DNA from 3 places in the Shinella sp. HY16 genome. Region 1 is predicted to be linked to each of the others. Evidence: riboswitches for the same ligand, from Rfam matches in the RefSeq annotation. Region 1 holds a riboswitch; each other region holds the start of a gene.
What was found. A riboswitch is a leader RNA that binds a small molecule or an ion and turns the genes downstream of it on or off. The one in region 1 is predicted to bind cobalamin.
Positions count from the first base shown of each region.

Region 2: another riboswitch for cobalamin. It lies ahead of K0P03_RS17900 (hypothetical protein); the one in region 1 lies ahead of K0P03_RS30555 ((2Fe-2S) ferredoxin domain-containing protein).
Region 3: another riboswitch for cobalamin. It lies ahead of nrdH (glutaredoxin-like protein NrdH); the one in region 1 lies ahead of K0P03_RS30555 ((2Fe-2S) ferredoxin domain-containing protein).

Region 1 covers NZ_JAHYXL010000005.1:25,306-35,684, reverse strand. The annotation lists gene K0P03_RS30580 (ABC transporter ATP-binding protein) at 1-1,397, opposite strand, end outside; gene K0P03_RS30575 (ABC transporter ATP-binding protein) at 1,394-3,190, opposite strand; gene K0P03_RS30570 (TonB-dependent receptor) at 3,260-5,464, opposite strand; gene K0P03_RS30565 (MFS transporter) at 5,467-6,723, opposite strand; gene K0P03_RS30560 (helix-turn-helix transcriptional regulator) at 6,810-7,763, opposite strand; cobalamin riboswitch at 7,976-8,207, shown strand; gene K0P03_RS30555 ((2Fe-2S) ferredoxin domain-containing protein) at 8,360-9,118, shown strand; gene K0P03_RS30550 (ABC transporter substrate-binding protein) at 9,120-10,379, shown strand, end outside.
Region 2 covers NZ_JAHYXL010000001.1:3,644,540-3,654,918, forward strand. The annotation lists gene K0P03_RS17895 (GH36-type glycosyl hydrolase domain-containing protein) at 1-2,157, opposite strand, end outside; cobalamin riboswitch at 2,599-2,815, shown strand; gene K0P03_RS17900 (hypothetical protein) at 2,916-3,125, shown strand; gene metH (methionine synthase) at 3,209-7,000, shown strand; gene K0P03_RS17910 (YeiH family protein) at 7,007-8,041, opposite strand; gene K0P03_RS17915 (LysR family transcriptional regulator) at 8,120-8,980, shown strand; gene cobM (precorrin-4 C(11)-methyltransferase) at 9,038-9,802, opposite strand; gene cbiE (precorrin-6y C5,15-methyltransferase (decarboxylating) subunit CbiE) at 9,799-10,379, opposite strand, start outside.
Region 3 covers NZ_JAHYXL010000002.1:751,835-762,213, forward strand. The annotation lists gene K0P03_RS23955 (DnaJ C-terminal domain-containing protein) at 1-408, shown strand, start outside; gene K0P03_RS23960 (chaperone modulator CbpM) at 411-692, shown strand; gene K0P03_RS23965 (hypothetical protein) at 903-1,034, shown strand; gene K0P03_RS23970 (DUF2171 domain-containing protein) at 1,061-1,315, shown strand; gene K0P03_RS23975 (Dyp-type peroxidase) at 1,381-2,433, shown strand; gene K0P03_RS23980 (family 1 encapsulin nanocompartment shell protein) at 2,426-3,226, shown strand; gene K0P03_RS23985 (Maf family protein) at 3,286-3,885, shown strand; gene K0P03_RS23990 (hypothetical protein) at 3,932-4,354, shown strand; gene cls (cardiolipin synthase) at 4,360-5,772, shown strand; gene K0P03_RS24000 (MFS transporter) at 5,861-7,072, opposite strand; gene K0P03_RS24005 (cold-shock protein) at 7,169-7,372, opposite strand; cobalamin riboswitch at 7,589-7,806, shown strand; gene nrdH (glutaredoxin-like protein NrdH) at 8,058-8,279, shown strand; gene nrdI (class Ib ribonucleoside-diphosphate reductase assembly flavoprotein NrdI) at 8,290-8,685, shown strand; gene nrdE (class 1b ribonucleoside-diphosphate reductase subunit alpha) at 8,673-10,379, shown strand, end outside.

The DNA of each region.
Region 1 (10,379 bases):
ATGAACTCATGCGCCCGCGCAGCCTGTGCTGCGGCCACGACATCGGCCATGACCGCGCCGGGGCGGCCGAACGCAATATTGTCGAACAGCGTGCCGGCAAAGAGATAGACGTCCTGGAACACAACCGAAACAAGGCCGTTCAGCCGTTCTTCGGCAATGTCGCGAACGTCGACGCCGCCAATGCGGACCCTCCCCTGATCCACATCCCAGAACCGCGGCAGGAGGTTAAGCACCGTGCTCTTTCCCGCGCCGGACGGGCCAACGATCGCCGTCATCGACCGCTCGGGAACCGTGAAGCCGACATCCCGCAACACCGAACGGTCCGGTCCATACCCGAAGGAGACCGCCTCGAACGTGATGGCGAAACCGTCAGGCTCCCGCGGCACTTGCGGTTGCGGCAGCGGAACGGCCGTCATGATCCGATCGATGCGCGCCAGCGACGCATCGGCGATCCGCGCGAGTTCCATGACCGCTGCTAGCCCCAGGAGCGGCTGGTAGAGGGAGAAGACCAGCGCCAGGGAGGCGATCAACGTCGCAGTATCGATCGCGCCGTTCTCATGCCGCAAAGCCGCAGCCACCATGACAACCGGCACGCCCAGCATGATGACGATGGAGAACAAGGTCAGCGGCGTTGTGAGACGCACCACGAGCCGGATGGATATGTCGCGAAAATCCCTGAGGGCGGCTGCAAAACCTTCCTCGCCCCTTGCAATGCGGTTGAAGGCACGAATGACGGCAATACCCTGCGCATATTCGATCATCCGCGCGCTGGCCGCCGCCTGCAGGTCCTGACGCTGCAAACCCAGCTGCGACAGTTCGCGGCTTGCCCATAGAAACAACGGCACAGACACAAGGAGAAGAGTGAGCGCGGACAATCCGACCGCCCAATCCCTCAAGACGAGAAAGCCGAGAACCATGACCGGCAGGGCGAAAGCTTGTGCGATGCGCGGAAGCGCCTCCGAGAGAAAACCCTCCAGCATCTGCATATCGGAGGTCAACGCCGTCACCGTATCGCCGCGGTGACGCGACAGGTGAAAGCCCATAGGCAGGCATCTCAGGCGTGCGAGGAGCGACAGACGAAGTCGTCCGGCAAGCGCATAGCTGGAAAGCCAGCTCCGGGAAGCCGCGAGGTAGCCGAACAGGAGCTGCCCGGCAAGCGACGCCGTCATGATGAGCGCAACCTGACCGATCCGCCGCCAATCGAGGCTGCGCCCTTCCGCAATGCCCGAAACGACCCAAACAACAGCGCCGAATGCGATGCCGAGACACAGGGACTGCGCGATACGGAACAGGATGCCAAGCAGGATTCCGCCACCAAGCGGCCCGGCCAGCTCCCACAGGCGGGCAAGGCTTCCGAGGTCCGACCGATCGACGCGAGGGTTGCGGGGCTGCATCATCGTATCCTCTGCGGCTGCAGGCCCGCCTGCCCGCGCGTATAGTCGTCCCAGAGCCGGGAATAGAGGCCGCCGCCAGCGACCAGGTCCTCATGCCGCCCGCGCTCCACGATCCGCCCGGCATCGACCACGAGGATCTGGTCGGCACCGGCAATGGTGTGCAGGCGATGCGCGACAACGATCAGGGTACGCCCCGCGGAAAGCACGGAAAGTGCCTGCTGGATGGCCGCTTCGTTGTCAGGGTCAGCGAAGGCCGTCGCCTCATCGAGAACGATGATTGGCGCATCCTTGAGGATCGCCCGGGCAATCGCGATGCGCTGCCGTTCGCCGCCGGACAGTGCAACACCCCCTCCCCCGATGCAGGTGGCATAGCTCTCCGGCAACCCGCTTATGAAATCATGCGCCTGCGCCGATCGCGCCGCAGCCTCCACCTCCTCGTCGGTAGCGTCCGGCTTTCCGAAGCGGATGTTCGCAGCAATCGTGTCGGAGAAGAGGAATGTCGACTGAAAGACGAACGCGACCGTGTCCATCAGCTGGTCCAGACCGATATCGCGCACATCAACCCCGCCAATAGCGATGCCGCCGGACTGCACATCCCAGAAGCGTGGAATGAGGCTTGCAATTGTGCTTTTTCCAGCTCCCGAGGGCCCGACGATCGCCGTCACGGTTCCGGCGCGGGCCCGGAAACCGACATCGCGTAGCACAGGCTCTCCGCCATAGCCGAAACAGACCTTCTCGAAGCGGACATCGTGGGAAGCCAGCTCAAGCTTTTCCCTGTTGTCATGCTGCGGCTTCGCAGCCAGCAGCGCCGCAACCAGCGAGGAGCCCATACTGACATGGGCGAGGTTGTGGAACTGGTCGAACAGCTTGAGAAGCGGCTGGCTGTAGCTCGCGCCAAGAATGATGAAGAGCAGCAGCGTCGCAAGCGTGATCTCGCCGAGATGGAGCAGCACCAGTCCGAACGGCAGGATGAAGACGATGTTGGTCAGGACCAGACTGGCAAAAGTTCCCCCGAGCGGCAGATAGTCACGCGCCCATCGCGTCTCCAGCACCACATAGTCGCGCACGGCCGCACTCGCTTCGGCAAGGCTCTCGTCGCTGCGGTTGAACACCTTCACCACGGCCATGCCGGCGAGAAATTCGACGATCGCCGCGTTCATGCGCGAGGCCGCCGCCTGATAGGCCGGCGCGTTGCGCGCACTGCTGCGCATGGCGGCACCAAGCAGCCAGAAGGAGACCGGCGTGACGAAGATCGCGGCAAGCGCGAGCCGCCAGTCGAGCACGAGCAGCCAAACCGAAACCGCGAGCCACGCGGCGAGCGAGCTGACGCCCTCCGGCAGACCATGGGCGATGATGCCCTCCAGCTTCTCCGGCTCGTCGATTACGAGCTTCTTGGCATCACCACTCGGCCAGTCGGAGAAGTAGCCGAGCGGCAGGCGCACCATGTGCCGGGCCATGGCGTGCCGCAACCGGTGGATGGTATCGAAGGCGACGACATGTGAAAGACCAAGCGCCAGCCCCATCATCAGGCTACCAAGCAGGATCGCGCCAAAAGCAAGAACGGCATTTTTGACAGCGAAGCGCCAGACGAGGCCGCCTGCAACCGCCGCGTCGATGATGCGATAGACGGTCCAGACCGGGACCAGCTGCAGGAAAACGGAAAGCGTGGCCAGAGCGACGGCGCCCGCCAATGCCTTGCGCGACCCATCCAAAAACGGAAGCACAAGCCGCAGACTGGCAAAATAGTCGGGTGCGGGCATCGCCTGCGCCGCCTCTTGGTCGGTGGATATGGACATGGCACATGTGGAGAACAGGCTTGCGGATATGCATTGGCCGCCCCGCCGGGGCGGCCAGCGCGCGGCAGCTCAGAAGCGAAGGGTGATTCCCGCTCCGAAGGTACGGCCCCGTGCATAGGAGACGCCGAAGACGGTCGAGGTGCCCGAAGGATCCATTCCGAAGCGGTCCTTGATGGTCATGTACTGCTTGCCGATGAGATTGTCCCCGAAGAGGTAGGCTTCCCCGCCACCCCAATCGACGCCGAGGCGGGCGGAGACGACATGCGCCGGCTCGAGCTCCCCGGTGTTGGACGCATCGGTATAGCGCTTGCCCGTGTAGTTGTAGGCAAGGCGTGCATTGAACATCGTCTCGGCAAGGGCGCCCTCGAAACCGAGTTCGCTGCCCTCCGCCTGGTATTGAACGGCAGCGCGCGCCGTCCAGCGCGGAACCGTCGGCAACCAATTGCCGCTCACGAGGCGATCCTGCGCCGCCGTCACCTCGGCGGGCACGTTGCGCACTTCGCTGAAGGTGTAGCCAAGCCCACCGGAAAGCGTCCAGTTGCCGGTGACGTCATAGTCGCCGTCCAGTTCGAAGCCGTAGCTGCGGGCATCGAGATTGAAGGTGCGGCCGGTGAACGTCATATAATCCCAGGTCTGCATCTGCTCCTTCGACATGTCGTTGAAGAAGAGAGCAGCGTTCAGCTTCAACCGGTTGTCGAGCCAGGCGGACTTGGCCCCGACCTCATAGCTCATGATCGAAGAGGAATCGTAGGGATTGCGCGGAACGCCGGCCCACATCAGCGAATTCTCGACGGCATAACCGCCGCTCTTGAACCCGCGCGAGACGCTGGCATAGGTGGTCAGCTCGTCGGACCATTCGTAGCTGAGCGCCGCGCGGCCTGTCGCAAAGCCGTAGCTTTGTTCGCCATCCTCGTGAAACTCCTTCACGGCGCCGGCGGTGCCATCGCTGAAGAACGAACCGTCGAACGTCTTCTTCTCATGGGTCGCGCGCGCGCCGACCGACAGGTTGAACCGCTCCAGTACCGGATAGGTGATCTCGCCGAAGATGGCCTGGCCGGTCGTCGTCTGGTCATAGAAATATTCTCCCGTCGCCGACGGCCCGAAATACCACATTTCTACGGGGCGATGACGGTGCGCCCTGTCCTGGTAGAGAGACACGCCGGCGAGCCAGCCGATATCGGAGTCCGGCAACGACGAAAGGCGGAATTCCTGCGAAAGCCGGGTATCGCGCTTCGTCCAGCCGATGAAATTGGTATCAGGATCGAGGAAATCCTCCAGCGGAAGGCCGCTGAAATCATGGGCGATGAAGGCATCCGGGTAATTGTAGACGTTACGGTTCTTCAGCTTCGTGAAACTCGTCTGTGCAGTAAAGGTCATCGTCTCGAAATCGTGTTCGAGGCGGGAGTTGATGGTAGCCAGCTGCGTATCGTCGATCGTGTGGTTCTGTGCCGCAAGTTTTGCCTCGCCCGGGCGCAGGGCGATGTAGGTCGTCGGGGTCATGTCACTGTCCTCGCCCTGCAGGCTCAACAGCCAGCGTGTGTCTTCGGTCGGCGTGAACAGCAGCGATGCGCGGCCGACCCAGTTGTCTTCCGCGCCGAGATCGTCGCCGGCGATGTTGTCGATATAGCCGTCGATCGACGAACGGCGAAGGGCGATGCGTCCGGCCAGCACGTCGGGAATGAGCGAACCGTTCAGCATCGTCTCGGTGCGGTAGATGCCGTCATTGCCGAACTCGCCACGCACCGAACCGTGGAAATCGTGCGTCGGCTCCGCCGGGATCAGATTGATTGCGCCCCCCGAAGTGTTGCGCCCGAACAGCGTGTTCTGCGGCCCCTTCAGGATTTCGACGCGGTCGAGGTCGAGATAGGAGGAGGAGAAGGATCCGCCAAGCGGCAATGGAGCGCCGTCGATAAAGGTGAGAACGGAACTGTCATCCGGGCTGAGCGGTGTGAGGATGGGCGCGACGCCCCGCATGACGATGAAGCCATTGGAGCGATCGCCGAAGGTGCCGACACTGGCACCCGACACGTCGCGCATCACCGCCTGGCCGTCGAGCGCACGCTTTTCCTCGAGCGATTCTGCGGTTTCGACATCGAGCGACGCCGGCACGTTGCGAATGTCCTCCTTGCGCTTGCGGGCGGTGACCGTGATGGTTTCGAGCACGGTCGCGCCGTCATCCGCCTCCTGGGCATGGGCGGCATTCTGTGCGGGCAAGGCGAGGCAACCGGCAAGCACGGTTGTGGCGAGAAGAAGCGGGCGGTGATGGGCTGTCATGTTCACGGAAGTGGCAACCTTTCTGTCGTTGAAGCGGAAAGCCCGTCGGGTCGGCCTCGTGCGGTGCGCAACGCGACACCGGCGGCGGCAAGGCACAGGGCCATGGAAAGCCAAAGGAAGCTCTCCAGCCCGAGCGCCGTGACGAGAGAACCCGAGATCGAAGCGGCAAGGATCGAGAGCGAAAGATCGACGGAAGCGAGTGCCGCCGCGCGGCTGGCGCAGCGCGGCCCGTCGCTGACGGCCAGCGAAAGCGCCTTGAACGGCGCGATGAAGGCATAGCCGAGCGAGAGGAAGATGAGGGTCAGCGTGATGGCGAAGGCGGGGCTGCGCAGCGTTTCGTGGGTCAGCGCCGCCAGGGCGAAGAACACCGCAGCGACGAGACCCATCACGCCGATGGCGCGCAGAGCGCCGATCCTCAGCAGGAACCAGCCGCCGACAAGTGCAGAGCCGAGGCCCAGCACGTTACTGCCGAAGGCACCGAAGAAACCGGCCTGGCTGGCCGATACGCCATAGTCCACCTGAAGGATCGGCAGATAGCCCGCAATCATGCCCAATCCCATCTTGGAGAGAAGCGATATGCAGAGCAGCCGCCGGACAGCCGGATTGCGCAGGAAGGCACCGGTCGAGCCGCCTTCGCCTGATCCTGTTCCATCGATTGAAACGGCGCGCGACGGCCGGGCGGCCGGCAAGGCCAGAATGGGAAGGGCCGCCACCGCCGTGGCGAGGGCGATCAGGACGACGACGGTGCTCCATGCCAGCCCGCCGGCCAGCATCGCACCGAGACCAAGGACGACGCCGCCGACCGTAAAGCCCACCGTCTGCCATATGCTGGCATGGCGACGGTCGCCTCCCCCCAGCGTTGCGACGGTGTAACCGTCGAGGCCGGTCGTGCCGGTGGAGAGGATGACGAAGAGCACGGCGGCGATCGTCATGATGCTTGCAATCTGGCCAGCCGGTTCCACGAGACCGAAGGCCAGCACGGCAGGAACCGCCGTGGCAGCGCACGCGGCCAGGACGATCTTGAAGCGTCGCGCATCGCCACGGGCATAACGATCGATGGCCGGGGCCCACAACGCCCGCAGGGCGTAGGGCAGATAGACCAGCGCCAGCAGGCTGATGGTCGTCGCCGAATGACCGACCTCGCGCAACTGCGCCGGCAGAAGATAGAACACATAGGACATGGGGATGGCCGTCGCCGTATAGAAGGCGGCGGCCCCCAGAAAGGCCCGGGACATACCGGATCGCGCTTCGTCCTGCATCTGCACTTTCAGCACCCGTTGTTTGATTTACGGGTGCTTCCTTAGCAGCGAGGAGCTTTTGCGCGTCGGGACAAGACTATTGCGGATCAGGCAGATTTCGTCTGCTCGGTGCTGGGAGGATGGCCGAACTGCCGGCGATACGCGCTGGTGAAGTTCGCAGGCGTGGCAAACCCGCAGCGATAGGCGATGACGGAGAGCGGAAGCCGGCCGTCACGTACCAGCACTCGGGCGTGGTCAAGCAGGCTGTTGCGGACATAGGTGGTGATGGACAGCCCGAACGTCGCCTTGAAGGCCCGTCGCAGGGTGCTTTCGTTGGTCGCGAGGAGCGATGCGATTTCCGGGATCGAGGGCAGATCCGCGATGTTGGCGTCGAGATAGTCCCGCAAGGCATGGGCGCGCTCGCGCTGCCGGCGATCGGCCTGGCCCACCGCCGGCTCCGCGCCGAGCGCCCTGCCAAGCTCGACGACCGCAGCAAGGCCGAGGCTCGTCATGTGCAACCCGGCAAGGTAGCCGTCCTGCGGCGCCTGGAACATCTGCTGCAGGACCGAGCGCAGCGCACCGGCCTTGGCCAGGTGTCGCGAAACGAGATCGTTGCCGTCAAGAAGCGCCATCATTTCGCAGGGTACATCCACCGCATCGAAGAAATTCGCGCCGATGTAGAGCGCGGCCATGGCGATGCAGATGTTCTCCGGCTGGCTTTCCAGAAAGTCCAGTTCACGGGAGGAACCATAGACAAGGGTCTCGCCGCCCGATCTCAGGGCAAGGGAGTGGCCGTCTATCCGGCTCGTCCAACTGCCCTCGAAAGCATGACTGATGCAGATGCCCGGCGCGAACTGGCCCGTCGCCTCAAGCGGTGCGGTCGTGGTCAGTCGGCAATCGATATATTGCAAATACGGGGATAGTGCGCGCGTGCGATGCCGGCCTGTCGCAAAAACCAGCGGCTCGCTATCCGCAGGCGAATAAAGCACGTCGGCAAGCGATATGTCGCCGGCTTCCATCATCGCGACGGTGTCTTCCCTGTAGGGTGACCAATGACCCATCCTGCCTCGACACCCTTCGTACTGTCTCTTTCGCCTGCCGTCTGGGTGCGCGCCTTGGAAAGACAAGCCCGCCGAACAACCGGCATTGGCAATATGCGGGCAGTTTGAAGCCTTCCCCGCTCTCTCTATAGGGGACCACCATAAATATGAGTATATAAATCATGTTTATGGTGGTCAAGGCACCAACCGTCTTGACGCCAAGAAGATGCATGGATAGCGTGCGCGCCGATGGTTCCCCGCCCGATAACTCGACGGGGATTAATAGGGAACACGGTGAGGCCCCGTCAGGGACCAAGGCCGTGGCTGCCCCCGCAACTGTAAGCGGATTGCCGTCTATCCTTGTGGCGCGAGAGCGCCATGCCACTGCGGGCCACCATCCGCGGGAAGGCAGATGGGCGACAGATATCCGTGAGCCAGGAGACCTGCCATCAAGCATAGTTTTCCGTGGCCGGGGATGGTCAGCAGGATGACGGTTCACCGATGGCTTGTCATATCATCCGGTCGCCTCATTTTCTGCCTGCCCCGTTCGCTAGCGAGGTGGGTGGGTGCAATCAGCAACAGGTATTTCGGAGAGCCGGCGCCGCGGTCGTGCGATCGTGGTTCTGGCCAAGGCGGCTTTCGCTGCAGCTCCGCACCAGGAGATGGCAAGAATTGCCGACATCGTGGCCGCCTTTGCAGGCGTCGGTCGCGTTATTTCCGCGTTTTCGGAACAGGGTCGCCCGTCGCTCCGTGACGCACTTCATGATCTGCTGGACGGGCAATACGATGCCATCACGATCTTGCCGCTCGTGTTGCCGATGGAACCGAGCTTCCACATCTGGCTGACAAAATCACTCAAGCGCTGGCAGCATGAATCCAACCGGCCATGGCCGCCGGTGGCGATAGCGCGGGACGTTGCGCGCAGCACACTGATGCCTGCCGTCCTCTCGGAACTGTTGGCCGAGGGGCCGGACGCACCTGTTCCCGTTCCGCCCGAGGCCGTGACCGAAGGTTCGCTCGTGCCGGCGCAGAAGCGACGCGTGCTGGTCTGCGAAGGCGGCCCGTGCAACTCGGCAGGCGCGGATGTGCTCTGGGGGCATCTGCGTAACGAGCAGGAACGGCTGAAGCTGCGCGTGACGGGCGAAGGCACGATGTCCGCCAAGTCCACTTGCCTTGGTCCTTGCAATCTTGCGCCCGTCGTCCAGGTCTGGCCTGAAGGCACCTACTATGGCGGCGTCAACGAGGCCGCCCTCGACCACATTATTTCCGAGCACCTTCTCGAAGGCCGTGTTGCCAGCGAACACGCCTATGAACCAAACGGACGCAAGCAGCGCCTCCGCGCCAGCTGTCCTCAATCCAACCCGATGGGAGAATAAGATGGGATACGTTCCGCGTGCTGCGATAGCAGCGCTCGTGGTTGCCTGCACTGGGCTGATGAGTGCGGCTTTTGCCGCGGATATGGCGCCGGCGGACGAGCAGGTGTTGCGCCTTGTCACCGCCAACATGCCGCGCTCACTCGATCCCATCAATATCGATGCACAACGGATCATCAACAACGGCTTCGCCGAACCACTGGTTCACGCCAGCCTCGACGGTGCATCGCTCATCCCCGCGCTTGCCAAGAGCTGGGCGATGGTCGAGCCTACGATTTGGCGCATCGAGCTTCAGCCAAATGCCAAATTCTGGAGTGGCGCAGCAGTCGATGCGGCGGCCGTTCAGGCGTCTTTCGAGCGTCACCAGGCAAAAAACACCCGCGCCGGTTCGCTTCTCAAGGGAGCAACCTTCAAGGCAGTCGGGCCAACAACGCTTGAGATCCGCACACAGGCGGCGGATCCCGCCTTCCTGTTCAAGACCGTCACAATCGGCATCCACAACGCTGCCAAGGCTGATGAACTCGGCGACAAGTATGCGATGGAAGCCGACCTTTCGGGCTACTTCAAGCCGACCCAATTCGTGCCCGGCGAATTGGTCGTCGCTCAGCCTTTCGACGGATACTGGGGTGAGAAGCCGAAGCTGAAGCGCCTCGAGGCACGCTTTGTCGTCGATCCCCAGACCCGGTATCTCGCCCTGCAATCCGGCGAAGCGGATATGGACGCCAACGTCCAGTTCGAGCAGCGCCGGTCCTACATCCGAAGCAAGAAGTTTCAGTTTCCGGCCGTCAATCAGACCAACTGGAACATCTGGATGAACTACCGCAACCCGTTGCTGCAGGATGCGAAGCTCCGCGAAGCCTTGAGCCTCGGTGTAGACCGGAAGGAAATCGTGGACGGGGTCATGGCTCCCTTCGCCACCTATTCCACCGGGCATTTTCCGGCCGGCCTGCCCTATGCCATCAAGACACAGCAAGCATCCGATGTCGAAAAGGCGAACGTTCTTCTCGACCAGCTTGGCTGGAAGCCGGGCGCTGACGGTATCCGCGTGAAGGACGGCAAGCGTCTGGAATTTTCTGTTCTGACCTATGGTTGGTGGCAAACTGTCGCTATCGCCTTGGAGGCGCAATGGCGCAAGATCGGCGTGGCGACCAAGCTGCAAGTGGTCGAGCCCACGGCTTCGAACCAGATCATGCTCGACGGAGCCTTCGATATTGCCACCTATTGTTCATGTGGCGCTGCGACCGGCGACCTTCATGGGCAGCTT
Region 2 (10,379 bases), on a different contig from region 1:
ATGGTAGAGGCCCTTGCCGGTGAACGTGCCTTCGCCGGCGAAATCCTGGTAGACGTCGGAGACCGTGAAGACGTAGGGGTCGATGCCGCGGTCGGCGGAGAAGATGCGCTGGAAGGTCGAGGCTTCCTTGCCCGTCGTCAGGGACGGCGTGACGCGCGGCTGCAAAATGCTGTAGCCGGCGGTGACTTCGTTCTTTTCCGTGTCGATGACCGGACGGTTGATCGGGTGGTGCAGCTTGCCGACGAGCTTGGTCACCGCATCGCGCATCAGGCGCGTGTCGGAATCGAGCGTCATGACGTATTTCACGTCCGCCGGCACGATGTTGGCGCCCGGCAGGAAGGTCGTGTCGCCGTCACCCCGCAGAAGGAGGTTCAGCTCGTGCAGCTTGCCGCGCTTGCGCTCCCAGCCCATCCAGCACCCCTCGGACGGGTTGAACAGGCGGCGGCGGTGCAGGAGATAAAAGCGCGTGCGGCCGTCATAGGCATAGCGCGCTGAAAGCATCGCGATCTCGCGCTTGGCATAATCGAGCACGTCGAGATCGGCGGGGGATTCCTCCGCCTGGCTGTCCGCCCAGTCGCTGAGCAGCGAGAAATAGATCTCGCCGCGCGGATTGGCGAGATAGTGGACTTCGAGATTGCGCACCAGTTCGTCGACATGGTCGCGCTTGGAGATCAGACACGGCACGACGACGAGCGTGCGCGCATCCTCGGGAATCCCGTCCTTGAACTCGTAGCCGACAAGGCGCGACGGCGTGACGAAGAAGGTGACAAGCGTGTTGAACAGGCCCGTCGCCCCTTCGGACGCCGGCAGCGCGAAAAGCACCAGCATGATCAGCCATGCGCCGTCGGGAATGTCGAGCTGATCGAGGAAATAATAGACCGCGATCATCGCCAGCAGCGTCAGGATGATATTGGGTCCGGCAATGGCGAACCAGTCGAGCTTGCGGCCGAAACGCACGATGCGCTGGACGATCGACGGCCGGTAGCCGATGCGCTTTTCGAGCAGCTTCCGCTTCTTACCCACGAGGAAGGCGGCGACATTGGCCTCGTAGTCGAGGTCCTCGACATGCGCCGCGGCGTCTTCCGCGGTCATCGCCAGTGCCGTCTCGGTCACCTCAAGCTCGGTCTTGCCGGATCTGCGGGCGAAGCGCTCGATCGTGTTGCGGTACTTGTTGCGCGAGCCGAAATCGAGGTCGCTGTAGTCGGACCCCTGGCGCAGCGCCTCGTCGAGGCGGCTGACGCTTTCGAACCAGACCGGCCACTCGGTATCGTCCACCGAGCGCAGGCTCTTGATGAGCGAACTCATCGTGACGTTGCCGGAGGAGAGGCGGTTGTTCTCCGCGACGATCAGTTCTTCGAGGTCGCTGCCGCGGCTCTCGATCTTGCGCTCCAGCCACTGGATCACCGCGCCGGAGGCCTGGAGGCCATCGCGCAGGCGATAAAGCAGCTGGATGACGAACGTATTGTCCTCGATGAAGCTTTCCAGCGACTGGAGATGCGCGATGGACTTTTCCGGATCGTTGAGGCGGATCAGCTCATCGGCCACCTCGTTGGCCTTGAAACGCATCTTGCGCGAACGCTCGACGCGGCTCGAAATGCGGCGGAGGTTTTCAAGCAGCACGAAGCGGATGAAGGAGGGCAGCGCCCAGAGCTCGCCGATCTTCAACGCGTCGATCTTCTGGAAGCCCTGAACAAAAGCCGTCAGCCCCTCATGCGAGACGCCGCTATGGGTGTGCGCGACATAGAGCCAGGCAAGCGCCAGCGTGCGCGGCATCACCTGCCCTTCGATCTCGATGGTCGGAAGCTGGCGATAGAAGCGGCGCGGAAAATCGCGTCGCACTTCCTGGATCGCCTCTTCTACGACGTAGTAGTTGTCGAGCAGCCATTCGGCCGCCGGCGTGATCTGCGCACCGGCTTCGACATCCTTGGCCGTGGCGCGATAGACGCGGAAGATTTCCTTCTCGTTTTCCTTGTGCCGGGCGCGGAATTCGAAAGGGTGGAAGCCGGGCAGCGCCGCGGTCTTGTCGCGCGCCAGCGCTTCACCGCAATCGGCGAGCTCCTCCAGCGACAGATAGGTGGCGCGGATCGAATCGTTATAATCGATCTGCTTGGCGTCGGCGTCGCGCGAAGGGGCTTGCGGCGTATTGTGAAGGGGCATGTTTCTGATTCTGGATCCGGCCATATGGAACCATCCGGCGACGGCCTTTGCGCCGAACGGTTTTTTGCGGGCAGGTTTCATCTCGGTGCCGCGATCAGCCATGTGACCAAACAGCGCCCGGACGGCGCGATTGGAATGGACATGGCTCAAGCGACACGCTGGTTGGCATCCTGGCCGCGTGGTGCATGAAAACGGCATTTTTTAGCCGTAAGGACAGAGACTTGCAACATGTCAACATGACCGGATGGCGCAGCATCGACCCTCATCTGCGGTTTTGGTGAATCGTGCGCCCCTCGCAGGAGGCGAGCGGACGCAAGGAGCAGGAGAATGGCAAATGGATGCGGCAGGAAAAAGTTCCCGCCCGCCCATCTGGCTGCCCGCCAAGCTGTGTCCAAACCGCCGAACGGAGCCTTGCACCATTGACTCGGTGCCGGCGCCAAGCCAGTTTGACGCCGTCAGGGTCTTCCGAGTCGATTGGCTCGGAGGCTAAGAGGGAAGCCGGTGCGATGCTCCGAAAGGAGCACCAAGACCGGCGCTGCCCCCGCAACTGTGAACGGCGAGCTGCTGTCGCTCCATGCCACTGGTGGATTTCACCGGGAAGGCGAGACAAACGCGATGACCCGCAAGCCAGGAGACCTGCCCTGACAGTCGTAACGTCCATGGGCGGGGTGTCCCAGTGGTGCGCTTGCTTGTCGCCTCCGGGCGAAGTTCCAGCAGCGTGCGTCCGGTCATCCCCCAATTTTCCGATTGGGGAAGAAATGCTTGCCATCACCGACAATGGTTTCGCCGGGAAACCGGAATCCATCTTCATCTCCTGGCTGCTCTGGCAGCCGCACGGCGCCGACCTTGCCGTCGAGGCGCTGAAGGAGGTCCAGAAACTCTCGCGCTATGAAAAGGTCGATCCCGACATCGCCAGACTGAAGGCGCTGTTCGCCTCCCTGGCCGGGTCGAATCGACCGATGCACTGACTGATAAGGCATAAAGACATATTGACATAAAGATATCTTTATGTGATTTCCGGTGCAGGATTATTGCACCGGAGGGCTTTGCCGTGGCCGAATCGCACCTGGACACCCTGTTCGGACCTGAACTGCCGCCACGCGATGGGCGCGAGATTCTCGCTGCCCTTCAGGCCGCCGCACGCGAGCGCATCCTGGTGCTCGACGGCGCCATGGGCACGGAAATCCAGACGCTGAAGCTGGTGGAAGAGGATTTCCGCGGCGATCGCTTCGACGACTGCGCATGTCACCAGCAGGGCAACAATGACCTCCTGACACTGACCCAGCCCGGCGCGATCGAGGACATCCACTATCGCTACGCGTTGGCCGGCGCGGATATTCTCGAAACCAACACCTTCTCCTCCACGACCATCGCCCAGGCCGATTACGGCATGGAGGACATGGTCTATGAACTGAACCGTGACGGCGCCCGCCTTGCCCGCCGCGCCGGCCTCAGGGCCACCGAAAAGGACGGCCGCCGCCGCTTCGTCGCCGGCGCACTCGGCCCGACGAACCGCACGGCCTCCATCTCGCCTGACGTCAACAATCCCGGCTACCGCGCCGTCACCTTCGACGACCTCAAGCGCGCCTATGCGGACCAGCTGCGCGGCCTCATCGACGGCGGCACCGACATCATCCTGATCGAGACGATCTTCGACACGCTGAACGCCAAGGCGGCGATCTTCGCCACCCGCGAAGTCTTCGAGGAAAAGAGCATCGAGCTGCCCGTCATGATCTCGGGCACGATCACCGACCTCTCGGGCCGCACGCTGTCCGGTCAGACGCCGGAGGCCTTCTGGAACTCGGTACGCCACGCCGATCCCTTCTCCATCGGCCTCAACTGCGCACTCGGTGCCAACGCCATGCGCGCCCATCTCGCGGAGATCTCCTCCGTCGCGCAAACCTTCGTCTGCGCCTATCCCAATGCCGGCCTGCCGAACGCCTTCGGCAAATATGACGAGACGCCGGAGGAAATGGCCGCCCAGATCGAGGGCTTCATGCGCGATGGCCTCGTCAACATCGTCGGCGGCTGCTGCGGCTCGACGCCGGACCATATCCGCGCCATCGCGGCGGCCGCCGCACGCCACGCACCGCGCGCAATCCCCGACATCCCGCGCCACATGCGTCTCTCAGGCCTCGAGCCCTTCACGCTGACCGAGGCTATCCCCTTCGTGAATGTCGGCGAGCGCACCAACGTCACGGGCTCGGCGAAATTCCGCAAGCTGATCACCGCGGGTGACTATGCCGCGGCGCTCGATGTCGCGCGCGACCAGGTGGCGAACGGCGCGCAGGTCATCGACATCAACATGGACGAGGGCCTGATCGATTCCGCCAAGGCCATGACGGAATATGTGAACCTCATCGCCGCAGAACCTGACATCGCCCGTGTTCCGCTGATGATCGACAGTTCGAAATGGGAGGTGATCGAGGCAGGCCTGAAATGCGTGCAGGGCAAGCCGCTGGTCAATTCCATCTCGCTGAAGGAGGGCGAAGAGGCCTTCCTTCACCATGCCAAGCTCGTGCGCGCCTATGGCGCCGCCGTCGTCGTCATGGCCTTCGACGAGAAGGGCCAGGCCGACACGAAGGCACGCAAGGTGGAAATCTGCACCCGCGCCTACAAGCTGCTCACCGACGTCGCAGGCCTTGCACCCGAGGATATCGTCTTCGACCCGAACATCTTCGCCGTCGCGACGGGCATCGAGGAGCACGACAATTACGGCGTCGACTTCATCGAGGCGACGGCAGAGATCACAGCAACACTGCCGCATGCCCACATTTCCGGCGGCGTCTCCAACCTCTCCTTCTCCTTCCGCGGCAACGAGCCTGTGCGCGAGGCGATGCACGCCGTCTTCCTCTACCACGCCATCCAGGCGGGCATGGACATGGGCATCGTCAATGCCGGCCAGCTCGCCGTCTACGACACGATCGAGCCGGACCTGCGCGAGGCCTGCGAGGACGTTGTGCTGAACCGCATGCCGAAGACCGGCGGCACCGCTACCGAACGCCTTCTGGAGATTGCCGAGCGCTTCAAGGGCGCTGCCGGCAAGGAAGCCAAGGAGCGTGACCTCGCCTGGCGCGACTGGGTGGTCGAAAAGCGCCTCGAACACGCGCTCGTCAACGGTATTACCGAATTCGTCGAGATCGATACGGAAGAGGCTCGTCAGAACGCCGAGCGCCCGCTGCACGTCATCGAAGGCCCGCTGATGGCCGGCATGAACGTCGTCGGCGACCTCTTCGGCGCGGGGAAGATGTTCCTGCCGCAGGTGGTGAAATCCGCCCGCGTGATGAAACAGGCCGTCGCCGTGCTGCTGCCCTACATGGAGGCCGAAAAGCTCGCCAATGGCGGCAGCGGCGAGCGCCAGAGCGCCGGCAAAATCCTGATGGCGACCGTCAAGGGCGACGTGCACGATATCGGCAAGAACATCGTCGGCGTCGTGCTCGCCTGCAACAATTACGAGATCATCGACCTCGGCGTCATGGTGCCGGCAACGAAGATTCTTGAGACGGCAAAGGCCGAAAAGGTCGACATCATCGGCCTCTCCGGCCTCATCACCCCCTCGCTCGACGAGATGGTGCATGTTGCGACCGAAATGGAGCGCGAAGGCTTCGACATCCCCCTCCTCATCGGCGGGGCGACGACGAGCCGCGTGCACACGGCGGTGAAGATCTATCCGCGCTACGACCGCGGCCAAACCGTCTACGTCACCGATGCCAGCCGCGCCGTCGGCGTGGTCGGCAGCCTGCTGTCGGATGACATGAAACCCGGTTATGTCGAGACGCTGAAGGCTGAATACCGCAAGGTCGCGGATGCCCACGCCCGCAGCGAGGCCGAAAAACAGCGCCTGCCGCTCGCCAAGGCCCGTGAAAATGCCTTCAAGGCTGATTGGTCTGCCTACCGGCCGAAGACGCCGTCCTTCCTCGGCACGCGCGTCTGGCAGGACTGGGACCTCGCGGATCTCGCCCGCTATATCGACTGGACCCCCTTCTTCCAGACCTGGGAGCTGAAGGGTGTCTATCCAAAAATCCTCGACGACGAGAAACAGGGCCCCGCCGCCCGCCAGCTCTTTGCCGATGCGCAGGCGATGCTGGAAAAGATCATCACCGAAAAATGGTTCACGCCGAAAGCCGTCGTCGGCTTCTGGCCGGCCGGAACCGTGGGCGACGACATCCGCCTCTTCACCGACGAGGCGCGAAACAAGGACCTCGCCACCTTCTTCACACTGCGCCAGCAGCTTTCGAAACGCGACGGACGGCCGAATGTCGCCCTTTCCGATTTCGTGGCGCCTGTCGACAGTGGCAAGCCGGATTATCTCGGCGGCTTCGTCGTCACGGCCGGCATCGGGGAGATCGCCATCGCCGAACGTTTCGAGCGGGCGAATGACGACTACAACTCAATCCTCGTCAAGGCGCTGGCCGACCGCTTCGCCGAGGCCTTTGCCGAGCGCATGCATGAGTATGTGCGCAAAGAACTCTGGGCCTATGCGCCGGACGAGACCTTCTCCCCGACCGACCTTATCGGCGAACCCTATGCCGGCATCCGCCCCGCGCCGGGCTATCCCGCCCAGCCGGACCATACGGAGAAGACGGCGCTCTTCCGCCTGCTCGATGCCGAGAAGCAAATCGGTGTCGAACTCACCGAGAGTTTTGCCATGTGGCCCGGCTCCTCCGTCTCCGGCCTCTACATCGCCTCGCCGGAAAGCTACTATTTCGGCGTCGCCAAGGTGGAGCGGGACCAGGTGGAGGACTATGCCCGCCGCAAGGGCATGACCGTCATGGAAGTGGAGCGCTGGCTCGGCCCGGTACTCAACTACGTGCCAGTGACCGCGCGGGAAAACGCGGCCTGAGTTTCCTCAGGCCGTCGCAAGGTTCAAGAACACGACCATGCCATAGCTCACGGCGACCAGCACGCCGAGCGACAGGACGACCGCGGCCGTCACCCGCGGGCCGGCCCGCATCACGCGCCTGAGGTCGATGCCGAGGCCGAGGGCGGCCATGGAGAGGATGGTCAGTACGGTCGCGGCGCGCGCCATGCCTTCGGCAAGCCCCGCATCGATCAGGCCGAAACTGCGCGCAGCGAGCATGGCGAGGAAGCCAAGGATGAACCATGGCACCAGCCGGTGCAGCGCCGGGCGACGACCGCTCTCCTTACCTGCTGCAAGCGACAGGAAGAAGATCACCGGCCCCAGCATCAACACGCGCACGAGCTTGACGAAGGTGCCGATCTGGATGCTGAGCGCGGAGACCGGGGCGGTGGCGGCCAGCACCTGCGGCACCGCATAGACCGTCATGCCCGCCATCACGCCGTAGCCCGTCGCCGAAAGGCCGAGCAATGGCACCAGCACCGGCAGCAGCAGCACCGTGACCATGCCGAGAACGGCGGTGAAGGCGATGGAGGAAGCGACGTCCTCCGCATCGGCGCGGATGACCGGCGCCGTCGCGGCGATGGCAGAGTTGCCGCAGATCGAATTGCCGCAGGCAACCAGCAGCGCAACAGAGCGGGAGAGGCCGAGGCCGCGCCCGATGGCATAGCTTGCAAGGAGAACGACGCCCACCACCGCCGCGATCGCCCCGATCAGCAGCCAGCCCATGCCGGCAATTGCCATGGCGCTGACGCCCGCACCGAGAAGCACGATCGCAATTTCAAGGAAGTACTTCGCGGAAAAGGCGATGCCGGGATCGAACACCGCCGGCCGTTTCAGCAGCAGGCGGCAGACGGCACCGATCAGGATCGCCAACACCAACGCCTCGATCCACGCCCCGCCCGACAGGTGCATTTCCAGCCGCTCGGCGAGCACGGCGAGGCCCGACACGAAGCCTGAGAGCAATACCCCGGGCAAAAGTACACGAATTCCAACGAATGATGATTTATTAGGCGAATTTTCCATGCGCGGACGATGCGCTTGAAAACCTGTTCGATCCATCGGTAAATATCGGACATTTCATTCGACTGGATCGAACAGATGATGACGCTGGAACAACTCCGTATCTTCGTCGCCGTGGCGGAACGGGAGCACCTGACGAGGGCCGCGGAGGCACTGAACCTCACGCCCTCGGCCGTCAGCTCGGCCATCCGCGTACTGGAGGAGCGCTACGGCATCGCGCTGTTCCATCGTACGGGGCGGCGGATCGAGTTGACCGAGACGGGTGAGGCCTTCCTGCCGGAGGCGAAAGCCACGCTGGCGCGGGCGGGCAGTGCAGACCTCTTCCTCACCGAGATCGGCGGCCTGAAACGCGGCACACTGACGCTTGCCGCCAGCCAGACCGTCGCAGGCTACTGGCTGCCGCCGCGTCTCATGCATTTCCGCACGACCTATCCGGCGATCGACATCCGCTTGACCGGAGGCAACACCGACGAAGCCGCCGAAGCGGTTCTCGACGGGCGGGCGGAACTCGGTTTCGTCGAAGGCGAGATCGACCACCCTGCCCTCGTCCAGCGCGTGGTGGCGCGCGACCGGGTCGTCATCGTCGCGCCGTCGGGCCATCCGCTCGCCGGCAAGCCCGATATCGATGCGAACGACCTGGCCGCCGCCCGCTGGGTGCTGCGCGAACCAGGCTCGGGCACGCGGCGTGCCCTGACGGCGGCGCTGCCCGAGGAGGCGCTCGACATCGCGCTCTCCCTGCCTTCCAACGAAGCCGTGCGCAGCGCCGTTCTCGTCGGCCAGACGCTGACAGCGGTCTCCGAATTCGTCGTAGAGGACGACCTTGCCGCCGGCCGGATGGCCCGCATCGCCTTCGAACTGCCGGAACGCGCCTTCCGCCTGCTCCGCCACAAGGAGCGCTATCGCTCCCGGGCCTCGCTCGCCTTCGAGGCCGAGCTGGTCTAGATCATTTCCGCTTTTCTTCGAAACGCGAAACCGCCGTACATTTTCGCTGGGATGGCTTTATAGCCCGTCGCGCCCCCGGAACCGACGCTGGTATGCGGGATCGTAGAGCGAACTTTCGCGAAAATCCTCAGCGCCGAGCGAGCGGCCGACGAAGATCAGCGCCGTGCGCTCGATCGGCTCCTCGGCAACCCTGGCCGCGATATCTGCCAGGGTGCCGCGCACCACGCGCTCATCGGGCCAGGAGGCTTTCACCACGATCGCCACCGGGCAATCCGCGCCATAGAGCGGTGTCAGGTCCGAGACGACCTTGTCCAGTGCGTGGATGGCGAGGTGGATCGCCAGCGTCGCCCCCGTCGCGCCGAAATTCGCCAGCGTCTCGCGGTTCGGCATCGGTGAGGCACGGCCGGAAACACGGGTGAGCACGAGGCTCTGGGCGACGGCAGGAATGGTGAGCTCACGCCCGAGCGCGGCGGCGGCGGCGGCAAAGGAAGGCACGCCCGGCGTCAGCGTGTAGGCGAGCCCGTGTTTTTCCAGCCGGCGGATCTGCTCGGCAACGGCACTCCAGACGGAGAGATCGCCGGAATGCAGCCGCGCCACATCCTCGCCCGCCGCGGCGGCGCGCAGATATTCGGCCTCGATCTCGTCGAGCGACATCGGCGCCGTATCGACGATGCGTGCGTCCGGCGGGCAATATTGCAGGAGTTCCGGCGACACGATGGAGCCGGCATAGAGGCAGACCGGGCAGGCGCCGATGAGATCACGGCCACGCACGGTGATGAGATCGGCAGCACCGGGGCCGGCGCCGATGAAATGAACAGTCATACTTGGTCCTCGATAGGTTGCGCCGGCTTCACCCAGGCCCACTGCGTGACCGGCATGGCCGGCCGCCAGCCCGTCATCTGCCCGACAGGCGATGCGCGCGCGATGTCGATCCGGATCAGCGAACCGCCGAGCCGGGCGTGCTGGGCGAGGAGCACGGCTTCCATTTCCGTCGTCACCGCATTGGCGACAAGCCGGCCACCCGGTTTCAGGCGGTCGATCGCCGCCGGCATGACGCCCGCCTCACTGCCGCCACCACCGATGAAGATCGCATCCGGCGCGGCCAACCCCACCAGAGCCTCCGGCGCCATGCCCTCGACCACCGCAAGACCCGGTACACCGAAGCACCCGGCATTGCGGTGAATGCGAGCGGCCCGCTCCGCATGGCCCTCGACGGCGATGGCCCGGAGCGAGGGGTCGGCCAGCATCCATTCGATACCGATGGAGCCCGAGCCGGCCCCGATATCCCAGAGAAGCTCGCCGCGGCGCGGCGCGAGAGCCGAGAGCGTCAGCGCGCGAACCTCGCGCTTGGTGATCTGGCCGTCATGCTCGAACAGCCCGTCGTCGAGGCCCGGCGTGT
Region 3 (10,379 bases), on a different contig from region 1:
GTCAGCGGCCAGACGATCCGGCTCAAGGGCAAGGGTGCGCCGGGTTTCGGCACGGGCGGTCCGGGCGATGCCTTGATCGAGGTCGAGGTCCTGTCCGATCCCCGCTTTACCCGCGATGGCGACGATATCACGATCGAACTGCCCATCTCGCTGAGCGAAGCGGTGCTTGGTGGGCGCGTACGCGTTCCGACCGCCACCGGCGCCGTCGTCATGGCCGTGCCGAAAGGATCCAATACCGGCTCGCGGCTCCGGCTGAAGGGCAAGGGTGCACCGAAACGCGGCGGCGGCTTCGGCGACCAGTTCGTCAAGCTGAAGGTTGTCCTGCCGAACCCGCCTGATCCCGAGCTCGAAGCCTTCATTGCCAACTGGGAAAAGGGCAAGTCGTTCAATCCGCGTGAGGAGGGCTGACCATGGTCATGACCAGAGAGGAATTCCTGAAAACCTCCGGCCTCCAGGTGACGGTTCTGGAACTTTGGATCGAGCAGGAGTGGCTGGTGCCGGAGAAGACACCATCAGGCCCGTGCTTCCGGGAAATCGATGTCGCTCGCGCACGGCTGATCGGCGAACTACAGTCGGGCATCGGTGCGAACGATGCGGGCATCGACGTGATCCTGCATCTCATGGACCAGCTGCACGGCATGCGCCGGGCCCTCGATGAGCTGCGGCGCGAAATGGGCAAGCCGGACGTCTGACGGTGAAGCGCGCAGGTCTGGCCATGTCGGCGCAGGCGGCAATCTTCATCGCCGGCAAGGATGGCGCGGGTGCTTTTTCGGCCGGAATGGTGTCGCCGATATCCAGTTTGCATGCCTTGCCCCGAAGTGCTGGAGGAGCGCGCGATTGGGCCTGGGCGCCAGCTGCGACGGGCTGGTGGAGAGGGATGGGATTCCGTCAGGGGTGCCCCTTTGAAACAGGCGATCCAGCGCTATGTACCAGATCCACTGGCAGAATTGATGCTTCTCGGTGGCACGCTCTACCGTGCGTATCTTTGCTATCGGGAGCGGCCTTACCTTCAGGATGAGTTCGTCGTGGTCTGATTGGCGTCAAAGCAAAGGAGAAGGACATGAGCGACAAGGTCAAGGAAGACATGGAAGTGATCGGCGCGGACGGCGTGCACGTCGGGACTGTCGACCGTGTGGAAGGCAACCGTATCAAGCTCAAGAAGAGCGATAGCTTTGGTCGCCACGAGGGCCACCACCACTTTATCGAGATGGGTTTCGTGGCGGGTGTCGAGGGCGACAAGGTGCGGCTGGCGGCCAATGCCGATATCGCGGTGACATTGGAAGAGGAGAAATCCGGCCGCCCAGTCGACCTCTGACCAGTTCAAGGGCGGCCTTTTTCTCCGGTCACGCCCGTCTTCAGCCCTTGCCGAATGGATTTCGCATGGATGCAGCCCTTTCCTCCGTCGTCCCGCAACCGGTCGCCACACGCCTGACAAAGGCGGCAATCTTTCTTGTCGTGACCCTCGAACCGGGCCGTGAGGCCGAAAGCGCCGTGCGCCAGCTCTGCGCCGATCTCTCGGGCCTTCTGCGCACCGTTGGCTTTCGTGACCTTGAAGGCGGGCTTTCCTGTGTGCTCGGCATCGGCTCGGATGCCTGGGGCCGGCTGTTCGGTGCACCTCGTCCGAAAGATCTGCATCCCTTTCGTGAAATCCGTGGACGGCATCATGCCGTAGCCACGCCCGGCGACCTGCTCTTTCATATCCGCGCCGCACGCATGGATCTCTGTTTTGAACTGGCAACCCAAGTGATGAACCGGCTGAAGGGCTTCGTCGTCCCGGAGGACGAGGTTCACGGCTTCCGCTATTTCGACGACCGCGACCTTATAGGATTCGTCGACGGCACGGAAAATCCTGTTGACGCGGCTGCCGTCGCCGCCACCATCATTGGTGCGGAAGACCCGGATTTTGCCGGTGGAAGCTACGTGATCGTGCAGAAGTATCTGCATGATCTCGCCGCGTGGAACCGCGTGCCGGTGGCCGATCAGGAAAGGATCATCGGCCGCGAGAAGCTCTCCGATATCGAGCTCGATGATGACGCCAAGCCGAGCTATGCCCACAATGTTCTCACGTCGATCGAGGAGAACGGCGAGCCCTTGGAAATCCTGCGCGACAACATGCCCTTCGGTGATGTCGGCAAGGGCGAGTTCGGCACCTACTTCATCGGGTATGCGCGCTCGCCGCGCCGGGTCGAGATGATGCTGGAGAACATGTTCATCGGCCGTCCACCCGGCAACTACGACAGGCTGCTCGATTTCAGCCGTGCCGTCACGGGCACGCTGTTCTTCATTCCCTCCACTTCGTTCCTCGATGCGGTGACACCAGATGCCGCACCCGTGCCTGCTGCTGAGGTACAGCTGGAAGCGGATCAATCACCGTCCCGCGGCGATGGATCGCTCGGCATCGGCTCTCTCAGGAAAGGGGCTTCCCATGAATAACCTGCACCGTGAACTTGCGCCGGTTTCCGAGGCCGCCTGGGCCGCAATCGAGGAAGAGGCGACACGTACGCTGAAGCGCCATCTCGCCGCCCGCCGGGTTGTCGACATGGTTGGACCTTCCGGGCTTGGCCTCTCGGCGGTCGGCACGGGTCATGTCGAGCCGGTCACGCCACCGGCCGAAGGCGTGCAGTCGGTGAAGCGCGAGGTCAAGGCGCTGGTCGAGCTTCGTGTCCCCTTTCAGCTCTCGCGCAGCGCCATCGACGATGTGGAGCGCGGCGCGCTCGACAGCGACTGGTCGCCCGTCAAGGAAGCCATGCGCAAAATCGCCCATGCCGAGGACCGGGCCGTGTTCGACGGCTACGCTGCCGCCGATATCGAGGGGATTCGCGCCGCCGCAAGCAATCCCGCCGAGCCACTTCCCACGAACGTGAAGCGCTATTCCGATGCGGTGGCGCGGGCGGTCGGCCAGCTTCGCCTTGCCGGTGTGGAAGGCCCTTACGCGCTCGTTCTCGGTGGTGATGCCTATATGGCCGCAAGCGGTGGCAGCGACGACGGCTACCCGGTCTTCCACCATATCGAGCGGATCGCCGACGGAGGGATCATCTGGGCACCGGCCATCGAAGGTGGGCTTATCCTGTCGCTGCGCGGCGGCGATTTCGAATTGACCGTCGGGCAGGACTTCTCGATCGGCTATCTCAACCACTCCGCCATCACCGTCGATCTCTACGTCCAGGAGAGCTTTACCTTCCGCACGCTGACAACAGAGGCCGCCGTGGTGCTCTCGCCGGAGTAACGCAACGATAAGCGTCCCGCTGGCGGGCAGGAATACGACAACAAACGGGAGACCTGGAAATGAACAAGCCCCTTTTCCTGGCATCGGAAAACACTTTCGCCAGACGGTTGCTCGGCAATGCGGGGATCACCGTTGATGTCATGGCAGCCGATCTCGATGATCGTGCACTGCAGGCACCACTGGAAGAAACAGGCGCATCAGCCGAAGATGTCGCCCTCGTTCTGGCGGAGGCCAAGGCGACGGAGGCAAGCGGACGGCAACCAGGCCTCCTCTTCCTCGGTTGCGAACAAGTCTTCTCGCTGGATGACGAGATCCTGCATGTGCCTGCGAACATGGAGGAAGCACGACGCCGTCTTCTTCTGCTTTCCGGCAAGACGCACCAGATCCATGTGGCCGTCGTGTTGGCCCGGGATGGCCAGGTGCTGTGGCGCCATGCTGGTGTCGCGAGCATCACACTGTTGAAGCTCGATCCCGGCTTTATCGGCCGTTACATGGCGCAAGTCGGCGCGGATGGGCTGCAAAGCGCCAATCTCTGCCGGGTCGACGGAGAGGGGATCCAGCTCGTCGACAGGATCGAGGGCGACTTCCTCACCGCAGCCGGGGTTCCGATGCTGCCCTTGCTTGCCGAACTGCGTCGGATCGGCGCCGTCGATTTTTGAAGCAGCCCGGTGCGATTCGGAGCGGCCAGTCCCTGGTACCAACCCCTTGCCGCGCCGTTTGCGAGAGAGAATCTCAATGACAGTTGTGACATCCGAACGCCTCAGTCGCGACATGCAATCCTGGGCGCGCAGGCTCGTCGAACAGGTTGGGCTCGTTCCCCAATCGCAAGACCAGCCGTTGAATGCGAACGATCTTCTCTTCTATCTCAGTGAAACATCGATGCCGATGGCAGGTTTTCTGCAGGAGCAGGGCCTGTTCGTCGATGGAGAGGGCCTGCATTTCGATCCGGCGCAGTTTCCGAAAATTCGTGCCATCGCTGAAATGGTGATCAGCGAATACAAAGCCGGGAACCGTGACGACCTCTGGGCGCGGTTCGATCTTTCCGAGGAGGAGGATGTCGACGGCAACGGGACCTATCTTCTGATCGTGCTCGCCGCGCTTGATCTCCTTTATGGTTCCGCCGCATGATGTTCATGGTCTTGCACATCGTGGTTGTGGCGGCGGCGGCCGTTCACATCCTCTTGCGACCGCATCGGCAACCGGAATCGCGTGCTGCCTGGCTCGTCCTTGTGCTGCTGCTCCCGTATGTCGGCGCGCTGGTCTATCTTCTCGTCGGGCAGACGAATGTCGGTCGCAGGCGGGTGGAGCGACTGAAGGCCGCCTTCCGTAAGCTGCCGCCTCCGGAGACGGCGCCGGGCTGGCCGTCGGCGTCACAGGTGCAGAACCAGCACGCCGCGCTCTTTGCCGTCGGGCGCTCGATCAGCGGCTATGCGCCAACCGGAGGCAACAGCGCCCGGCTGATGGAGGACTCGGATGCCGCCATCAGAGCGTTGGTCGCGGATATCGATGCGGCGGTCGACCATGTCCACCTTCTCTTCTACATCTGGCTCGCCGACCGTAACGGCACGGCGGTCGCTGAGGCGGTGCAAAGGGCGGCGCGTCGCGGGGTCGCCTGTCGCGTTCTCGTCGATGATCTTGGCTCACGTGCGCTTGTGCGTGGCCCGCTCTGGCGCGATATGGCGGGAGCGGGTGTAGAGGTCCGCCGGGCGTTGGTGATCGGCAATCCGCTTTTGCGCGCCCTCACTGGCCGCATCGACTTGCGCAACCACCGCAAGATCGCCGTCATCGACAACCGCATCACCTATTGCGGCAGTCAGAACTGCGCTGATCCCGAATTCCTGCCCAAAGCAAGATTCGCGCCCTGGGTCGATGTGCTGATGCGTTTCGAAGGGCCGGTGGTACGGCAGAACCAGCATCTTTTCGCCAGCGACTGGATGGGCAATGGCGGCGGCGACATCGGGCACCTCCTACGCAAGCAGATGGTGGATACGAAACCTGGTTTTACCGCCCAGGTGGTCGCCACCGGCCCCACATTCCGAAATTCCGCGATGCCGGAAATGTTCGAGACTTTGATCTATGCCGCAAAGCGTTCGCTCTTCGTAACGACACCCTACTACGTACCGGATGCTGCCATGCAGGCCGCACTTTGCGCCTGCGCCAACCGGGGTGTCGAGACGACCATCATCTTTCCCGCGCGCAATGATGACTTCGCCGTCGCGGCGGCAAGCCGCAGCTATTATCTCGACCTTCTCCAAGCAGGCGTGACGATTTTCGAGTACGAGGCCGGGCTGCTCCATGCCAAGACCCTGACCATGGATGGCGCCATCTCGCTGATCGGCTCGGCGAATATGGACCGGCGCAGCTTCGATCTCAACTACGAGAACAACATCCTTCTCGAAGATGTCGACCTGACAACAACCTTGCGTGCCCGGCAGGAAGCCTATCTCGCGCGATGCCGGCAGATCCTGCCGGAGGAGGTGGGACGCTGGTCTGTCTGGAAGCGCCTGAGGAACAACGGCCTCGCCATCGTCGGACCCGTTTTATAGCCTCGGTGGAGATGTGTGTCTCGTCGCCCTTTCGGCGGTATTGCCGTCCTCCGGTTTCCGGAGCGGTTGTGACAAGCGCTTCAGGTCGCTAGGCCCCGCCTTCCTCGATCTTCGGCAGGAACCAGGCGAGGAGCCCTGCGAGCGGCAGGAACGAGCAGATGGCATAGACCGTTTCGACGCCATAGCGGTCGGCCAAAATCCCGAGGAGGGCAGCGGCGATACCGCCAAGTCCGAAGTTCAGGCCGTAAAACAGTCCTCCGATCAACCCGATGCGATGTGGCAGCAGCTCGATTGCATAGATCAGGATCGATGCGAAGGCACTGGCCATGATCAGGTTGATCATCACTGTCAGCACGCCCGTCCAGAACAGATCAGCATAAGGCAGCATCAGTGTCAGAGGAAGCGGCCCGAGGACAGAAATCCAGATGATGCGGTAGCGCCCGATGCGGTCGCCGACGATGCCGCCGACAAGCGCGCCGACGGCCGAGGCGAGCAGGAAGATGAACAGCATCATCTGCGCCGCCGGGATGGAAAGGCCGAACCTCTCCATGAGATAGAAGATGTAGAACGACTTGAAGCTCTCGCCGTAGGCGTTCTTGGTGAACATGAGTGCCGTGAGGACGACGAGGCCGATGGCGATCGTCGCGGGCGCATGGCGTGCCGCTCCGCCCGCCTTCTTTACACCTATCCGCATTGCCGCGAACTCGGCACTGATCTGGCGCTGTTTGCTGCCGATCCAGGCCAGAAGCGTCATGGCGAGCAAGGCAAGGGCAGCGAACCAGGCGAGGCTCGGCTGCCCCAACGGCACGATGATCAATGCTGCAAAGACCGGGCCGAGCGCGCCTCCGGCCTGACCGCCAACCTGGAAGAGACCCTGGGCCAACCCCTGCCGGCCGCCGGCCGCATAGCGCGCCATACGGGTCGCCTCAGGGTGGAATATGGATGATCCGATGCCGATCAGCGCCACCGAGACAAGAATTATCGCATAGCTGTGGGCGAATGCGAGACTCACGAGTCCGGAAAGGGTGAACATCATGCCCACGACAGGCGAATAGGGTGCGGGGTGCTTGTCGGTCACCATGCCGATGACCGGCTGCAGCAGCGATCCGGCAATCTGGAAGGTCATGGTGATCAGGCCGATTTGCACGAAATCGAGCGCGTACGCATCCTTCAGGATTGGGTAGGCAGCCGGAATCAGCGACTGCATCAGATCGTTGAGGAGATGGGTTAGCCCCAAAACCACAAGAACTGCGAGGTGCGTCCTCGGCTGCGTCGTGGGCGTGCGGATGGCGACGGTCATATCTGCATTCGAGACCGTTCGGATGCGGTGGTCGAACGCCGTGGCGACGTCCATGAACCATACGCATCCGAGGTCGTCATCGAATAGCGCGCGCTCTTAGAGCGTTTGAACGTTTTCAGCCTTCGATTTGCCGGTCTTGCGATCCTGGCCGATGTCGTAGCTGACCTTTGCGCCATCCCGCAGCGGGCCGCCGGACTGTACCGCAGATATGTGAACAAACACGTCTGCTCCGCCATTGTCGGGGGTGATGAAGCCGAAGCCCTTGTCCTGATTGAAAAACTTAACCGTTCCGGTAGCCATGGTATCCTCAGTGATCGAGCGGCACCTTGCCGCAGCAGGAGCTTATTCGTCGTACGCTGGTCCGGCAACCGCTTATTCACGCTGGAATGGTGTCTGTGGAAATCTAGGCTTGGAAAAGTGCTCGCGACGAAGGGCTTTCGCCATCCGTCATGGGGATAACTTGCGTTTCGCAACCGAGCGATCGAGCTAACTGTTGACGGCGGAATTGCGTCCTATACCATATCTAGTGTTCAAGGTTCCTCCGATTCGAGAGAGTCGGAGGCTAAGACGGGAATCCGGTGTGGCCATGATGGCTGCGTCAATCCGGAGCTGCCCCCGCAACTGTAAGCGGCGAGCATACGTTCGACAAAGCCACTGAGGCGCAAATGCCTTGGGAAGGCGGACGGATGCCGCGACCCGCAAGCCAGGAGACCTGCCTTGTTCATGAACGTCCACGGGCGGGGTGTCCGGCAGGCGAGCGATGGGTTGTGGAATGATGCCGCCCCGCCGTCTCCCCAGATGCTCCGTATGAATAGCTTCGGGGTGAAGTCATGTCGAATTTGTTTCCAGTGCCTCCGCGCGAGTAAGCGGCGCCCCGCTCCGGCCGTCCTTGAGGGCCGCCGTCTATCTATTTTCAGTTCACGAACGGTCATCGGCGGATGACCGAACGCCCCTCCATGCCCAATCGCCAGAATATGAGGAAACCATGCCGATCACCGTTTACTCCAAGCCAGCTTGCGTTCAATGCTCAGCGACCACCCGCGCGCTCGACCGCCACGGCATCGATTACCGTGTCGTCGATATCTCCGAGAATGCAGATGCCTTCGCGCTCGTGCAGGGCCTCGGCTACCGTCAGGTTCCCGTCGTCGTTGCCGGTGAGCAGCATTGGGCCGGTTTCCGCCCTGATATGATCAGCGCACTGGCCTGAGGGCGGGGCGATGGGTGAGCTCGTCTATTTCTCCTCCCGGTCGGAAAACACCCATTGCTTCGTGCAAAAGCTCGGCCTTCCGGCCTCCCGCATTCCCCTTCGCGCCGACGAGGCGCTGAGGGCGCGCGCGCCCTTCGTCCTCGTCGTGCCGACCTATTGCGGCCAGGATGGCAAAGGCGCCGTTCCCAAGCAGGTGATCCGCTTCCTCAATGATGCGGAAAACCGCGCGAACCTTCGCGGCGTGATTGCCGCGGGCAACAGCAATTTCGGGGCGACCTTCGGGCTCGCCGGCGACGTCATCTCCGCCAAGTGCGGTGTGCCGTATCTCTACCGCTTCGAGCTTCTCGGCATGGATGAGGACGTCGACAACGTCAGACAGGGACTGGAACGATTTTGGACACGATGACGCTCGAGAAACCGACGAAGACGCCGGAAATCACCGCGCTGGACTATCATGCGCTGAACGCGATGCTGAACCTTTACGATGAGGATGGAAAAATCCAGCTCGACAAGGACCGGCAGGCGGCAAAGCAATACTTCCTCCAGCACGTCAACCAGAACACGGTCTTCTTCCACAATCTCAGGGAAAAGCTCGATTATCTGGTGACCGAAGGGTACTACGAGCAGGAAGTGCTCGACCAGTATTCCTTCAACTTCGTACGCGATCTCTTCGACCACGCCTATGACAAGAAGTTCCGATTCCCGACCTTCCTCGGCGCGTTCAAGTACTACACGTCCTATACGCTGAAGACCTTCGACGGAAAGCGCTACCTTGAGCGCTACGAGGACCGCGTCTGCATGGTGGCGATGACGCTGGCGCGCGGCAGCGAGCAGCTTGCCCGCGATCTCGTCGATGAGATCATTTCCGGCCGTTTCCAGCCGGCAACGCCGACCTTCCTCAATGCCGGCAAGAAACAGCGCGGCGAGCTCGTCTCGTGCTTCCTGTTGCGCATCGAGGACAACATGGAGAGCATTGGCCGCTCGATCAATTCGGCGCTCCAGCTTTCCAAGCGGGGCGGCGGTGTCGCGCTCTCCCTCACCAACCTTCGCGAGATGGGCGCGCCGATCAAGCAGATCGAGAACCAGTCGTCGGGCGTCATCCCTGTCATGAAGCTGCTGGAGGACAGTTTCTCCTATGCCAACCAGCTCGGTGCGCGGCAGGGGGCGGGGGCGGTCTATCTCCATGCCCATCATCCCGACATCCTGCGTTTCCTCGACACCAAGCGCGAGAATGCCGATGAGAAGATCCGCATCAAGACCCTGTCGCTCGGCGTCGTTATCCCCGACATCACCTTCGAGCTCGCTCGCAACAACGATGACATGTATCTGTTCTCGCCGCATGACATCGAACGCGTTTACGGCGTGGCCTTCACCGAGATTTCGGTGACGGAGAAGTACCGCGAGATGGTCGAGGACGGCCGCATCCGCAAGAAGAAGATCAAGGCCCGCGACTTTTTCCAGATCCTTGCCGAGATCCAGTTCGAGAGCGGCTATCCCTACATCATGTTCGAGGACACGGTGAACCGCGCGAACCCCATCGCCGGCCGCATCACCATGAGCAATCTTTGCTCGGAGATCCTGCAGGTAAGTGAGGCGAGCGAATTTAACGACGACCTTTCCTATGCCAGGATGGGCAAGGACATTTCGTGCAATCTCGGCTCGCTCAACATTGCTGCTGCGATGGACTCGCCGGATTTCGGACGAACGATCGAAACCTCGATCCGTGCGCTGACCGCCGTCTCCGAGATGAGCCACATCTCCTCGGTCCCCTCGGTCGAGAAGGGCAACGACGATAGCCACGCCATCGGCCTCGGCCAGATGAACCTGCACGGCTATCTCGCCCGCGAGCGTATCTTCTACGGCTCGGAGGAAGGCATCGACTTCACCAACATCTATTTCTACACGGTGACCTATCACGCCGTCCGCGCCTCCAACCGGCTGGCGGTCGAAAAGGGCGTTAGCTTCAAGGGATTCGAGAACTCGAAATACGCTTCGGGCGAATACTTTGACAAATATACCGAAGCCGAATGGTTGCCGGTGACGGAGAAGGTGCGGGGCATTTTCGAAGAGGCGGGCATTCATATCCCCACGCAGCAGGAC